Regions from separate parts of the Lactobacillus sp. wkB8 genome, predicted to be linked through region 1. Evidence: predicted binding sites of a transcription regulator. Region 1 holds the regulator's gene; the other holds the start of a gene.
The links. Region 1 encodes Rex, which represses fermentation and respiration genes when NADH is low (regulators of the CRP and FNR family bind a similar motif). Its sites were predicted from a motif close to TTGTGAANTANTTCACAA; they were not measured.
Positions count from the first base shown of each region.

Region 2: the regulator Rex is predicted to act here: its motif matches at 4,589-4,606, upstream of pplA (extracellular electron transfer flavoprotein PplA).

Region 1 covers NZ_CP009531.1:1,330,028-1,336,870, reverse strand. The annotation lists gene LACWKB8_RS06255 (lanthionine synthetase LanC family protein) at 1-88, shown strand, start outside; partial or broken gene LACWKB8_RS09275 (IS3 family transposase) at 271-1,647, opposite strand; gene LACWKB8_RS06240 (GNAT family N-acetyltransferase) at 1,761-2,165, opposite strand; gene LACWKB8_RS06235 (ABC-F family ATP-binding cassette domain-containing protein) at 2,437-4,362, opposite strand; gene LACWKB8_RS06230 (redox-sensing transcriptional repressor Rex) at 4,693-5,331, shown strand; gene groES (co-chaperone GroES) at 5,512-5,796, shown strand; gene groL (chaperonin GroEL) at 5,816-6,843, shown strand, end outside.
Region 2 covers NZ_CP009531.1:237,848-244,690, forward strand. The annotation lists gene LACWKB8_RS01110 (hypothetical protein) at 1-1,363, shown strand, start outside; gene LACWKB8_RS01115 (UbiA family prenyltransferase) at 1,420-2,433, opposite strand; gene LACWKB8_RS01120 (FAD:protein FMN transferase) at 2,473-3,564, opposite strand; gene pplA (extracellular electron transfer flavoprotein PplA) at 3,634-4,551, opposite strand; gene LACWKB8_RS01130 (FAD-dependent oxidoreductase) at 4,799-6,694, shown strand; gene LACWKB8_RS01135 (NusG domain II-containing protein) at 6,769-6,843, shown strand, end outside.

The DNA of each region.
Region 1 (6,843 bases):
GGGTGGTTTTCTAGCACTAAATGCAAGTATCATAAAGAAACAAAGGTGTTGTTTTGATTGGATGCTTGGTATGAATGATTTTTTTTAATTCGTTTATACAAATACATAACGTATTATTGACTTTCTATCATAATAAATTTTATGAATGACTAGAACAATTACCGTTTAGAGAGCGCGCAAAACTATTACAAAAAATTATAGATATACAAGAATAAGGTCTGTCAGTTGTGCAACGAATGGAGTACAACTAAAAAGTTAGACATTTTATCATTACGCAATACTCAATGCACGGTTCCGATATTTAATCGGAGTCGTGTATTTTAGTTTGTTTGATCTTCTAATATGGTTGAATCAGTAAACGTATTCAGCGAGAATTGCTTTCATTTGTGCCAACGAAGCAATTTTGACCTGGTTGAGCTTCTCTCGGCGCATTATCGTGGCAGTTGCCCTTACGCGACATGCTTTGCTTGATCTTCATCTGGCACAGTCGGGCCTGATAGCCGTTGTTGCGGTATTGAAAGCCCTGATCTGAATACAAAATAGGCTGGGCTGTTTCAGGCAGTTTTTGCTTGAGCTCTGCCAGCATGTCATAAACCAGCCTCATGTTAGGCGAATAGCTGACTTGACAAGCCAGTATTTCCAGTGAGGCCTCATCAATGACCGGTGAAATATAAACCTTTTTGCCTGAAGTCAGCTTGTATTCGGTAATATCCGTGTGTAAGACGTGGTAGGGTCTGGTTTCATTAAACCGCTGCTTTAAAATGTTTTCCTTGATTACGCCTGCAGGGCCCGCATAAGAACTGTAGCGTGCAGTGCGCCTGCTGTAGACTCTGGTCTTTAGTCCCAGCTGCCGCATCAGCTTGCGCACGGTATTGGGCGCATAGCTAAAGCCTTGATCTAAGAGTGCACCATGCATACGTCGATAACCGTAAGTCTCATCACTTTCTTGGTAGAAGATAGACTTGATTACGCCTTTAACAGCAGCGTATTTATCTGATCGGTTCAATCGGTGACTGCGGTTGTCGTAATAAGTTTTGCGGTTAAGGTGCAGCTTGGCAAGCAAAAGCTTTAACGGCACCTCAGGTCGCTCAGCCCGAATCTCCACGGCTATTCTGGTTTTTTGCCGGTTGGTGAGCGCGGATATCGGGCAGCCACTTTTTTTAGGATTAAGTTATCCAATTCTAAGTCGGCTTTTTGTGCCTCTAGCTCAGCGACCTGACGACGCAATTGTTCTACTTCGGTTAGCTTCTTAGTGGGTTTAAGCTTCTTCTGACGCTTCTTTTTAGTCATGGTTGGTGGTCTCCCCATGGATTTTGGGAGCAGCCCAGAGTAGCCTGCAGCCTGATAAGCCGCCAGCCATTGTCTTACTACTGACCGCGAAAGATTAAAAACTGCGGCTACCCTGAGTACTCCCATGTGATGTTCATGATAGAAGCGTACCACATTTAGCTTGAATTCAGGCAAATAAGTTTGTCGGGTGTGAGTAACCTTTAAAGCGGCTAAGCCATGTTTACGGGCACGTTCTGCCCAGGCCCTAATCTCGGTATGATCAATGCCGTATTCGCGTTCTAGTTTAGCTAAAGAGGTTTGGTGGGATAAGTATTTACTACAAATTTCCATTTTCAAAGCAGTTGAATATTTAGTCATGAAAAAAGTGCTCCTAATAGTCAGATTAATGTCTAACTATTATGGAGCACTTCACCAATCTAGAGGGTTAACTTCAAAGACACATCATTTGGATGTGCCTTTTTTATTATCTCTTAAAAATCTCTGTAGAAAGCGATCAAGTTGTATTTGTCACACGGATTAAAATTACAACTCTCATAAAACCTGCGCGTTTTAACGGTATTTTCTGTCAACAAAACTTTCTGTCTGACAGAATTATATTTCTTTAGCACTCTGTTTATTAATTTCGTACCAATTCCTTGTCTTTGATAAGCAGGATTAACCAGTAAATCTTGGATATAAATGATGGTCAAACCATCACCAACTACTCTGATTAATACAACTAAATGGTTTTGATCATAAGCGCCAATAGCAAAAAGCGAATTTGCAAGTGCCTTTTGCAGTTGCCGAGGATTTTGCGTATAGGAACTCCAACCAACGCTTGTGTATAAATTTATAAGTTGTTCCATAGCGATATTTTTGTCAGCTATATATTTCATTTTTATTCCTCCTTAACTAATTGAAAATTAAAGAGCAATACGTAATTTTTCCATGTGCACCTCCCAATTTATTTTTATAAAGCCAGTAAAATTATTATCTTTAAGTTTAAACTACTGTGGTTTTAAAGCAATACTACATTTATCAAGTTTTGCAAACAAAAAATTAATTAATAGTTAGCAAAGTAATTTACTGTAGATTGAAATATAGAAATAGTAAACAAGAAGGCTGATTTATTCCTATTTTTGTTGCGTTTCCTAAATATGGATTATTTTAGTCAAAGCTATCCAGTTCAGTCAGTGCCTTTTCCCAAGCATCATTTGCCTCAGCGAGCTGTTTTTGCGCTTCAGTAAGCTGCTCCTGCAAAGGACCTAATTTGTCGAAGTTGGTAGCAATTTCAGGATCAGCCATTTGATTTTGAATATCTTTTTGCTCTTTTTCTAATTCCTCAATCTTGTTTTCGGAATTCTCAACCGCTCTTTGTAATTTACGTTTTTGTGAATCACGGAGCTTTTGTTCTTGATAGGACAATTTGTTTTTATTTTTTTCGGGATCAATGACAGTTGTGTCTTCATTAGCAGACGTACTTGCAGAAACAGCATTTTGCTTAGTTTTCTCGTTTAAATAATAATTATAATCACCCTCATAAACTTGTGCATTGCCGTTTTTAATCTCTACAATTTTATTAGCTAATTGATTGATAAAATAACGATCATGGGAAACAAATAACAAAGTGCCGTCAAAATCTTGCAATGCTTTTTCCAAAACTTCCTTGGCTTCAAGATCCAAATGGTTCGTAGGTTCATCCATTAGGAGAAAGTTGTTGTGTTCAAGTGATAATACAGTTAACGTTAATCTCGCTTTTTGACCACCAGATAATTGTCCGACAGTTTTATCAATATCTTTTGCGGTAAATAAGAAGCTGGCTAAAATTGAACGAACATCACGTTCAGGCATCGTTTTATGTCTGTCCCAAACGGTATCAATCACAGTTTTAATAGGATCAAGGAGTTGCAATTCTTGGTCATAGTAGCCAACGTCTAGTGCAGCTCCGTATTTAATTGCACCATTCTGAGGCTTTAACTTTTTCATAATGGTTTTGAGCAAAGTTGATTTACCGATACCATTTTGACCGATCACTGCCACGCGGTCGCCTTTATTTATTTGTAAGGAAATATCGTGTACCATTGTTTTTCCCGGATATCCAATGGTTAGATTGCGTAAAATTAACACTTCTTTGCCTGAAGGTCGCTCACTTGTGAAATTAATACGCACTTTATTTTTGTGCTTCGGGGGAGTGATCCTGTCCATTTTTTCTAATTGTTTACGGCGGCTTTGAGCTCTTTTGGTGGTTTTAGCTCTGACGATATTTTTTTGTATAAATTCCTCGTCTTTTTTGATTTTTTCTTGTTGCTTTTCGTAAGCTTCTTCTTGTTGCCGGTTGCGCAGTTGGCGTTCTGCTACATATGCGGAATAATTGCCTTTAAAGACAGTTAATTTGCCAAACTGCAATTCAAAAATTTGAGTTGCTAAATTATCCAAAAAATATTGGTCGTGGGAAACTACCAAGATAGCTCCAGCATAGCTTTTTAGGTAGTTTTCGAGCCAATCTAATGTGTCTAAATCAAGGTAATTGGTCGGTTCGTCCAATAACAATAGCGGTGGTTTACGCAAAAGTAGCTTCACAAATGCCAGTCTGGTTTTTTCTCCTCCAGAAAGGCTGCCAATCTTTTTTGACCAAGTTGCTTCTGGGAAGTTGAACCCGTTTAAAATACTTTTAATATCAGCTTGATAGGTATATCCGCCTTGTTGTTCAAAGTCGAATTGCAATTGGTCGTATTGTTTTAACAATTCTGCATTTTGGGGACTTGCAGCCATTTTCTTTTGTAAATCTGCTATTTTTTGGCTCATATTAATTAAAGGGGCAAATACACTGAGCATTTCTTCCCAAATAGTTTTACTTTCGCCTAAAGCATTTTCCTGAGCAATATAACCCACAGCGATATTTTTATTGATAGTGAATTCACCATGCGTGGCTTCTTCTTCACCAGTCATAATCTTAAGTAATGTTGTCTTACCAACACCATTAGGTCCAATAAGACCTATTCTTGCATTCGCGTCAATTGAAAAATTGACATTTTTAAATAACGTATTGGCACCAAATTGTTTTTCTAAATCGTGCCCTTGTGCAATTATCATAATTTTTCACCTAGAAACCATTTTAGCATATTGACTAGATTTCTTGTGTGAGAGTTTTGAAGGTTAATATAAAAAGAATTACTGTTTGTGTTTAGTTGACACAAAGCTAAGAAAGAATTGTCATTAAGCAAATTCGCTATTATTGAGAGCATTGCTGAAAATAACATAGTATAAATTTTTGCTCAAAATATGTTATTTTTAGCTAAAAAGCGGTAGATTGTGAAAAAAACATTTGCAAATGGCATAAATTTATAGGTAGAATAATAGTAATTGCTGAATAATTCACAAAAACGAAATATATACTATACTTAATCAATTGGAGGCTTTTAAATGGAAAAGATCAAGATACCCACAGCAACGGCTAAAAGACTGCCTTTATACTACCGCTATTTAATTATTTTGAATGAAGCTGGTAAAGAAAAAGTGTCATCGACTGAATTGTCAGAAGCAGTTCAAGTTGACAGTGCTTCAATTAGACGTGACTTTTCCTACTTCGGTGCTTTAGGCAAACGAGGTTATGGCTATGATGTTAAGAGCTTGCTTTCTTTTTTCAAGAAGATTTTAAATCAAGATACTTTGACTAATGTCGCTTTAGTTGGAGTTGGTAATTTGGGGCATGCCTTACTGAATTACAATTTCAAACGTACTAATAATATCCGTATTTCTTGCGCATTTGACATTGATCAAAGGATCACGGGGAAAATACTGAGTGGCGTTCCGGTTTATGAAATGGGGGAGTTAAAAAAACAACTTAGTGATCAACAAATCTCTATTGCTATCTTAACTGTACCTTCTGCCACTGCTCAAAAGACGGCTGATGACATGGTTGAAGCTGGTATTAGGGGGATTATGAATTTTACTCCTATTCGTTTATCTGCTCCCTCCGGCATTAGAATTCAAAACGTTGACTTAGCCACTGAATTGCAAACTCTTATTTATTTTCTTGATTCTGATAAAAACAATAAATAATAGTAATCATACCAAAAAGTTATTAAACAAACGAATTAGCACTTTAAACAAAAAAGTGCTAATTTTTTCTTGCATTTTTTGGGAAAAGGGGTTATTATCATAGATGTAAGTTAGCACTTGATGAGCAAGAGTGCTAACGGCACATTAAATTAACAAAAATTAATTGTAGGAGGGACAAACGTGTTACAACCAATTGGTGATCGCGTGATCGTAAAAGTTAAAGAAGAAGAAGAAAAAACTGTAGGCGGAATCGTCCTAGCTTCTAATGCTAAACAAAAGCCAACCGAAGGTGAAGTTGTTGCTGTCGGTGAAGGTAATTATGCTGAAAATGGCAGTAAAATACCTATGACTGTTAAGGAAGGCGACGTTGTTTTATACGATAAGTATTCCGGTACAGATGTTAAATACGATGGTGAAAAATATTTAGTCCTTCATGAAAAAGATATTTTAGCAATTGTTAAGTAATTAAGGAGCGCATAAAAATATGGCAAAAGATATTAAATTTTCAGAAAAAGCAAGACGTTCCCTACTAAAGGGCGTTGATAAATTAGCTGACACTGTTAAGGCAACTATTGGTCCTAAGGGTAGAAACGTTGTTTTAGAGCAATCATACGGCAACCCTGACATTACAAACGACGGTGTAACTATTGCGAAAGCAATTGAGTTAAAAGACCACTATGAGAACATGGGTGCTAAGTTAGTTGCTGAAGCAGCACAAAAAACTAATGATATTGCCGGTGACGGTACTACTACTGCTGTTGTTTTGACTCAAGCAATTATTCGCGAAGGCATGAAGAATGTTACCGCTGGTGCTAACCCTGTAGGTGTTCGTCGTGGTATTGAAAAAGCTACTAAGGCTGTAGTTAACGAATTACACAAGATTAGTCACACTGTTTCTTCAAAAGACCAAATTGCCCAAGTTGCTTCTGTATCTTCAGCTTCCAAAGAAGTTGGTGATTTAATCGCTGATGCAATGGAAAAAGTCGGTAATGATGGTGTCATTACTATTGAAGACTCACGTGGTATTGAAACTGAATTGTCAGTAGTTGAAGGTATGCAATTTGACCGTGGTTACCTGTCACAATACATGGTAACCGATAACGACAAGATGGAAGCTGATCTTGACAATCCATATATTTTAATTACTGATAAGAAGATTTCCAACATCCAAGACATTTTGCCATTGTTACAAGAAATTGTGCAACAAGGTAAATCATTATTGATTATAGCTGACGATGTTTCAGGCGAAGCTTTACCAACATTAGTTTTGAACAAGATTCGTGGTACATTTAACGTTGTTGCGGTTAAGGCTCCTGGCTTTGGTGACCGTCGTAAAGAACAACTGCAAGATATTGCCGCTTTAACTGGTGGTACAGTAATTACTGATGATTTAGGACTTGAATTAAAAGATACTAAGATTGATCAATTAGGTCAAGCTCGTCGCATTACTGTTACTAAGGATTCAACAACCATTGTTGATGGTTCTGGCTCTGATGAAGCTATTAAAGATCG
Region 2 (6,843 bases), 830 kb from region 1:
TATAGCTTCTTTAATTATTAAGTTATTTAGCGGTTTAATAAAACCAAATGTGCCGAATTTTAACGTCATTAACAGTTTTCTGCGGATAAATTCAGGCATGCAAGTGGCTATGTTACTGGCGGTTCTAATAATTGTTGGCGGCATAGTAGTAACTTATAGGCTAACCAGAACTATTTTAAACAGTTTAGAAAAAGAAGATATTCCTGCTTTTCATAAACAGAAGTGGCTAGAAATAATTGCACTGGCAGCTGGACTAGCTCTAATAGGTGGCGGCTATTTCGTATTGAATTTGCCCGTCCAAAATCTGTTTAATACTTTATTACCGGCATTTGTCACAATTGTGGCGGGCACTTATTTAATTTGTTACTCGTTATTAAGCTTACTGCCTGCAACTTGGTTTAACAAAATTAAGTTAACTAAAGGAAAAACGCTGCTGGGACTTCATCATTATGCCGGCGTTTTTACTATCATTTCCTTACTTTTCGCCTTGACTATGGGTGCTCTTGCTTTAGGTCATGACGTTAATGCTTTTCCCCAAGATATTAAAAGGGGAACTTATTATGATGGTGTAATTGCCAGCAACACCGCTAATATTAAAAACGAGGTGGCGCAATTAAAAATAAAAAAGCAGCAAACATACCATTATAAAGAAACAAAAGGACATTTTTATTTTGTTCGTAATGAATTGGCAGATAATCCAATTAAGTACGTCAAAAGCACCGGCAGACGCAATTTTCAAGTCAAATCTATTAAGTTAGACCAATTGAATAAAAATTCTCTAGCAGATGACAGTTTTCGTGAACTCGTTCCCAATGGTTTTAAAAATAAAAAAATTGCACTTCGTTCAACTGCAGAATTAAATAAGATTAAAGGTAAAACTAAATATCTGACTTTGGTGCAGTTAAACAGTTTTGATAGGGATTGGCCATTTTTACTAAAAATTGAACATAAACGGGCTCAAAGTAGTGCCGTCTATAGTCGTCTCTATAGCAACTCTAAGGCTGCTACTTATCAGCTGATTTTGGGGATGAGTAAAGAAATGAAGATCTTGGGCTACTCACTGGCATTTGTATTTGGTGCAAGCCTGATTGCGATCTTGATAATAGCAGTCAAAGCTGCTAAACGAGATCAGAAATTTGCGAATGAAAGACTGGCTCAAAGAACATGGCAGAGCAAAACAGGGCTTTTATTCTTTATTCCCGCAATATTTGGGGTCTTTGATGTTTTGTTTGGCTTGAGATTTTTTAATCAGGTTTTGCCAACAGCATATTATGAAGTTTGGCTGCCAATAGTGCTAATGTTGCTGGCTTACTTTGCTATTTATCTGCTAACAGTGATGCGGCATCACAAAGCTGAGTTTTAAAAAAATCAGACAATAAAAAAGCACGCTAAAGAGCGTGCTTTTTTCAGCGTCTTTAATTAATGAAAGATAATGCCTAAAATTAGTCCACAGACTTGCATTAATTGAAACCAAAACAAGTTTTGCGGTGCTAAATCAAAAGTTGTGGGTACCCGGTGTTTGATATTATCTTCATCAACCCAAAAAGCCATATCCTTGGTCTGCTTCTGTCTGAATGCCTGCACGTTTTTATAGAGCTTCGGCAAAGTTACAAAAATTAATAGTTGCCAAACTGGTAAAAGACGGAATATGACGCTGATAGCGACTATTGCAAATGGAGCCAGGGTTAAAAAACTGAATAAGTTTAATGAATTTTTTACGCCAATGTATGAGGGGAGGGTATGGCGCCCGTTAGCCAGATCTTGCTTTAAGTCGCAGGTATTATCCGCCAGCATTGTCGCCGCGTTAAAGAATGCTTGGGGTAAAGCTACCCAAAAAATTAACAGGAGGTTGGCTAAATTACCCTCAACAATAAATTGAGGCCAATCAAAGTTTAAATAGGCTAATTGACTTACTGGTGAATTGATGTAAACGGCTAAGAACATAATTCCCAGTCCTTCGAATAAGCCAGCAAGAATTTCGCCTAGCGGTACTCTGGAAAAGGGGATGGGCCCGTAAGTATAAAATACAGCCACAAAAAGTCCGGGGGCACCGATCAGTAAAATAAAAAGATTGGTTCGCACAGTTAGCCAAATTCCTAAGACTGCTGCAATTAAAAGCAGAGTAAGCATAACCACCATTGCAGTTGTCGGCGATAAATTACGTTTACCAATTAAATTATGTTCTTTTTGATAATCTTTGCTTTTAGCTAGACGATAGTCTTGAACGTTATTAAAGCCAGTCACAAATAAAGCTATTGCGCCTTGAGCAACTAGGTATATTAAAGAATTTTGCCAATTAAAAGTATGAAAATAAAAATAAGCAAATAGAATTCCTAATAAATAAGGCATTAAACTATTGAGCTTGGTATTAAGCCGCACCAACTCAAAAAAATCGGTTACTGTAAAATGACTGTACTTCTTTTTAGCCTCCATTGATTTTCCTTTCAAAATATTGTCTTTATTTATCCAAAATTAATTGCTGGTTTTTAACTTTGCCAGTTGATAACCATTATCCGTAAACAGTTTGAATTTATCTTTTAAGCCCGAGGTGACGTAGACTTTTTTCTTTTTAGTAATAAAAATTGCCTCTACGCCAGACAGATGTTCTACATAGTCATAGCCCTTTTTCAAACCGCGATTAAATACTGCAGTTGACAGTCCATCACCTGTGGTTGACCGCTTGGCAATAATTGTGACACTTAACAAGCTGTTTTGACAAGGGTAACCCGTTTGGGGATTCATTAAGTGACTATAAATTTTGTTTCCGACTTTGAGATAACGTTCATAAATGCCTGATGTTACTGCAGTAGCATTCTTTTCCGGTAAGGAGCCGATCGCATCACCCCGCGCAGCACTGGGGTCTTGAATCCCCACGGTCCAATTACTGTTATTGGTTGGGGAGTTGCCTAAAACGTAGATATTGCCGCCCAGATCAATAATGGCACTGGTGACGCCCTTTTTTTGCAGGACTTTCATGACTTCATCAGAAATAAAGCCTTTAGCCATTCCTCCTAAATCAAGCATCATCTTCTTTTTCTTTAAGAAAACGGTGCGTTTTTGGTCGTTAAAAACCACATTACGGTAATTAACTAATGGTAGCCGTTTTTTGATGGTACTTGCTTTAGGTTTATGGGCATCGGGGAAGCCTATTCGCCATAAGCTGGTAATTGGTCCAATTGTTAAGTCGAACGTACCAGCAGAAATTTTGCTGTAATGATAGGCGTCTTTACACATACGGTAAATAGTAGGGGTAACTTTGACCGGTTTAATTCCGGCATACCTGTTGATTTTGTCTATTTCACTGCCTTTTTGGTTAACCGTGGTTTGAGCTGCTAATTCCTTAATCCGGTTAAAGCCGGCCTTCAGGGCTTTTTGTTGGTGTTTGTTGTAAATTTTGATGGTGCAAACTGTTCCCATTAAAAATTGGGTATCTGAAGTGGGATTAGTGGTAACAGGTGTTTTTACCGGGGCACTAGTTTTACTTTGAGTTGAGCAAGAAGTTAGGCTAAAACATGCTAATAATACTGCAATTACCAGCATAAACTTGTTTGGTTGCTTGGTCATATCATTTATTTCTCCTAATAAAAAAGAGCGGCTAAATGTCACTCTTTTTGTAATTAACTAATTAACTTTTTATTCTTGATAAACAATATTGTCAACCTTGATAGTTCCGCTTTCACCCTTTTGTGCGGCATTAATTAGTTGATCAGCATAAGCGATAAATGAATGAGAAGATTCTGTTGCTCCTGAAACTGCTTGAACTTTTTCGGTATTTCCTTTAGCTTTTAAGAATTCTTCCTGTAATTTTGGAATGTACTCTTTCGGTCCAACTTTGTTAACTTTCTTCATTTGCTTTTCGTAAGCAGCATTCTTGGTCTTGGAAACACCTTTTTTGTTAATTTGGTCGTATTTAAAATCACTGACTTTGCCTTTTTTAACTACCATGGTTAACACTTGACGGTAGCCGTGGCTGTAGTTCTTTTCTGCTAATTTATATGTGCCGTCTTTTAATTTTTGATTGTTATTGATGTGAATGGTAGCAGTATCACCTTTTTGAGCTGCCTGTGTTAACTGGTTGACATAGTTCTTTAAAGTGGTGCTTGAACTGGTAGCACCGGAAACGACTTGGATAGCGCTTGAATTAGCGCCACTAGCGGCAAATGATTTTTGCAATTTAGGGATGTATTCTTTAGGACCGATTTTTGCTTGAGAATACTTCTTCATTTGTGCTTCATATTTAGCGTCTTTCGCCTTTGATTTACCATTCTTGTCTACATTATCATAGCTGGTGTCTGTAACCTTGCCATCTTTAACGGTCATAGAAACCTTTACTTTATAGCCATTGAAATAATTGTCTTCGACTAATTTGTAAACCCCGTCTTGCAATTTGCCACCGGCAATCTGCTTAGGAGTTTTCTTCTTTTCGACCTTACTTTCTTTCGGCTTAGAATCGCTTGAAGAACTTTTCTTAGCCGTAGTTGAACAAGCACTAAGCAAAAGCGTAGAAAGTGCCAAAATAGCTGTGCTGGTTATAAATTTATTATTTTTCATAATATCTCCCTCAGTGATAATATCAAACCATATAACATTGTGTACACATTCACTTACTTAGATTATAAAATACAGTTTTACTTTCTGCAACTACAAAATTTAAAAACAAAAAAGTTATTTTAACAACAAAGAAAGCGCGTAACAAAAACAAAATTAGGAAAGATTGTGAAAGTAGCTACTTTACCATAATTGTAAATACTAGTATAATAAAAGACAACTAGTACATTTGCATTAAGGAGTGTTAAAAGTGGCTGAAACGAATATTGTAGTAATTGGCGGCGGTTACGGCGGTCTGTATACCACCAAGCATCTTGCCAAAAAATTAAAAAAGCGGCATGATGTTAAAATTACGCTGATTGATAAAAATCCCTATATGACCATGATGACTTCTTTACACGAAGTAGCAGCTAACCGAGTAGAAGCTAAGAGTCTTAAGTATGATCTGCAGCGTTTATTTTCACGGAGAAAAAACGTTGATGTAGTAACTGACAATATTACTAAAATTGATCAATCTGCCAAAAAAGTTATTGGCGATAACGGCACTTATCCATACGATTACGTCATTTTAGCTATTGGTTCACAGCCTAATGACTTTGACACCCCCGGTGTTAAAGAAAATGGCTTTGTTTTGGGTAATCTTGATGATGCAGAAAAACTGCGGGATCACATTGATATGATGGTTCATTTAGGCTCTCAAGAAAGAGATCCTGAAAAAAGGGCACAATACCTCAACTTCGTCGTTGTTGGTACTGGCTTTACCGGAACCGAGATGGCTGGGGAATTAAACTCCTGGCGTGGTGATTTAGCTAAAAAATATAATTTGCAAAAAGACGACATCAAGATAACCATGATGGAAATGGCGCCAACGGTAATGAATATGCTTGATCGCGCTGATGCTGACAAGGCGGAGAAATATCTCTTAAAGCAGGGCGTAGATATTAAAGTCAATACAGGTGTAGTTGGTGTTCATGAAAATTATATTGACCTGAAAGACGGTTCAACGTATCCAACGAGGACATTGATCTGGACTGCTGGTGTTAAGGCTGTTGCTACAGCTAAAAACTTTGGTTTTGAAACTGGTAGAGGCGGCAGAATTTTAGTTAATGAATATTCACAAATTCCAACCGATCCCCATGTTTATGTCATAGGTGATGTGGCTCTTTATGACGCTGATGGCAGCGGTCGTGGTGAACCACAAGTAGTTCAGGGAGCTGAATCTGCTGGTAAATGTGCTTTGAGGAATATTTTAAGTCAGATTAACGGCGGTGAACCCGTTAAATTTAAGGGTACCTATTCCGGCTTTATGGTTTCGCTTGGACCTAGTTGGGGTGTTGCGTCTTTAGTTAACACTTTCCATCTGAGTGGCTTTTTCGCTATCTTGATGAAAGACGTAGTGGACATGATTTACTTTATGGAAATCTATTCCGGTTACTATCTTTTCCACTATGTAATGGACGAATGGTTCAGAATTAAGCGTCCAACTTTATGGCGGGGCAATCTTAATAGGTACGGCAATGTTTTATGGGCAGTACCATTGAGAATTTATTTAGGCTTGATGTGGTTAGTTGACTGCTGGTACAAGGTACAGGGCAGTGGCTCTTGGTTCACTAATAAGCTGCAATTACAGTTTCCTTGGTTAGTTCAAGCTGCTACTAGCGGTGCTTCACAAAAGGCAGCGGCTACGACTGCCGCAAGTGGTAAAGCCGCTACAACTACTGCTCCTGCTCTATTTTCTCTCAATTATGATTATGGTCATTCCCCAATGGCAGTTTTTGATAAAATGCCAAGTTGGGTGCAAGCAGTAACTAAAGTTCTAATTCCTAATAAAGAAGCTGCACTAGTAGCACAAAAGACTATGACGTGTTTGGAAATTGTTTTAGGAATTATGTTAGTATTAGGCTTATGCACGTGGTTTGCTGGTGGCATGAGCGCAATCTTCGTAGCTATTTTCTGCTTATCAGGGATGAACTACTGGGTCAATGTCTGGATGGTATTTGCTGCTATCGCTGTAATGAACGGCTCGGGTAGAGCATTTGGTCTTGACATGTGGTTTGTTCCGTGGCTGCAAAAGAAACTTACTAAACTTAGATATGGCGTCTTGAAGCCGATTTACCACGTTGATAAAAATGGAATAAAAAACTAACAATGGTAATTCTAAAAAGTCCTATGGTTTTATCTATAAGACTTTTTTAGTTTTAATTGTTAGTGAGGTAAGACATGGAAATTTTAAAGAGGCTTAAACCTGGTGACTTTTTAATTGTAGTAATTTTATTAATGATCAGTTTCACGCCC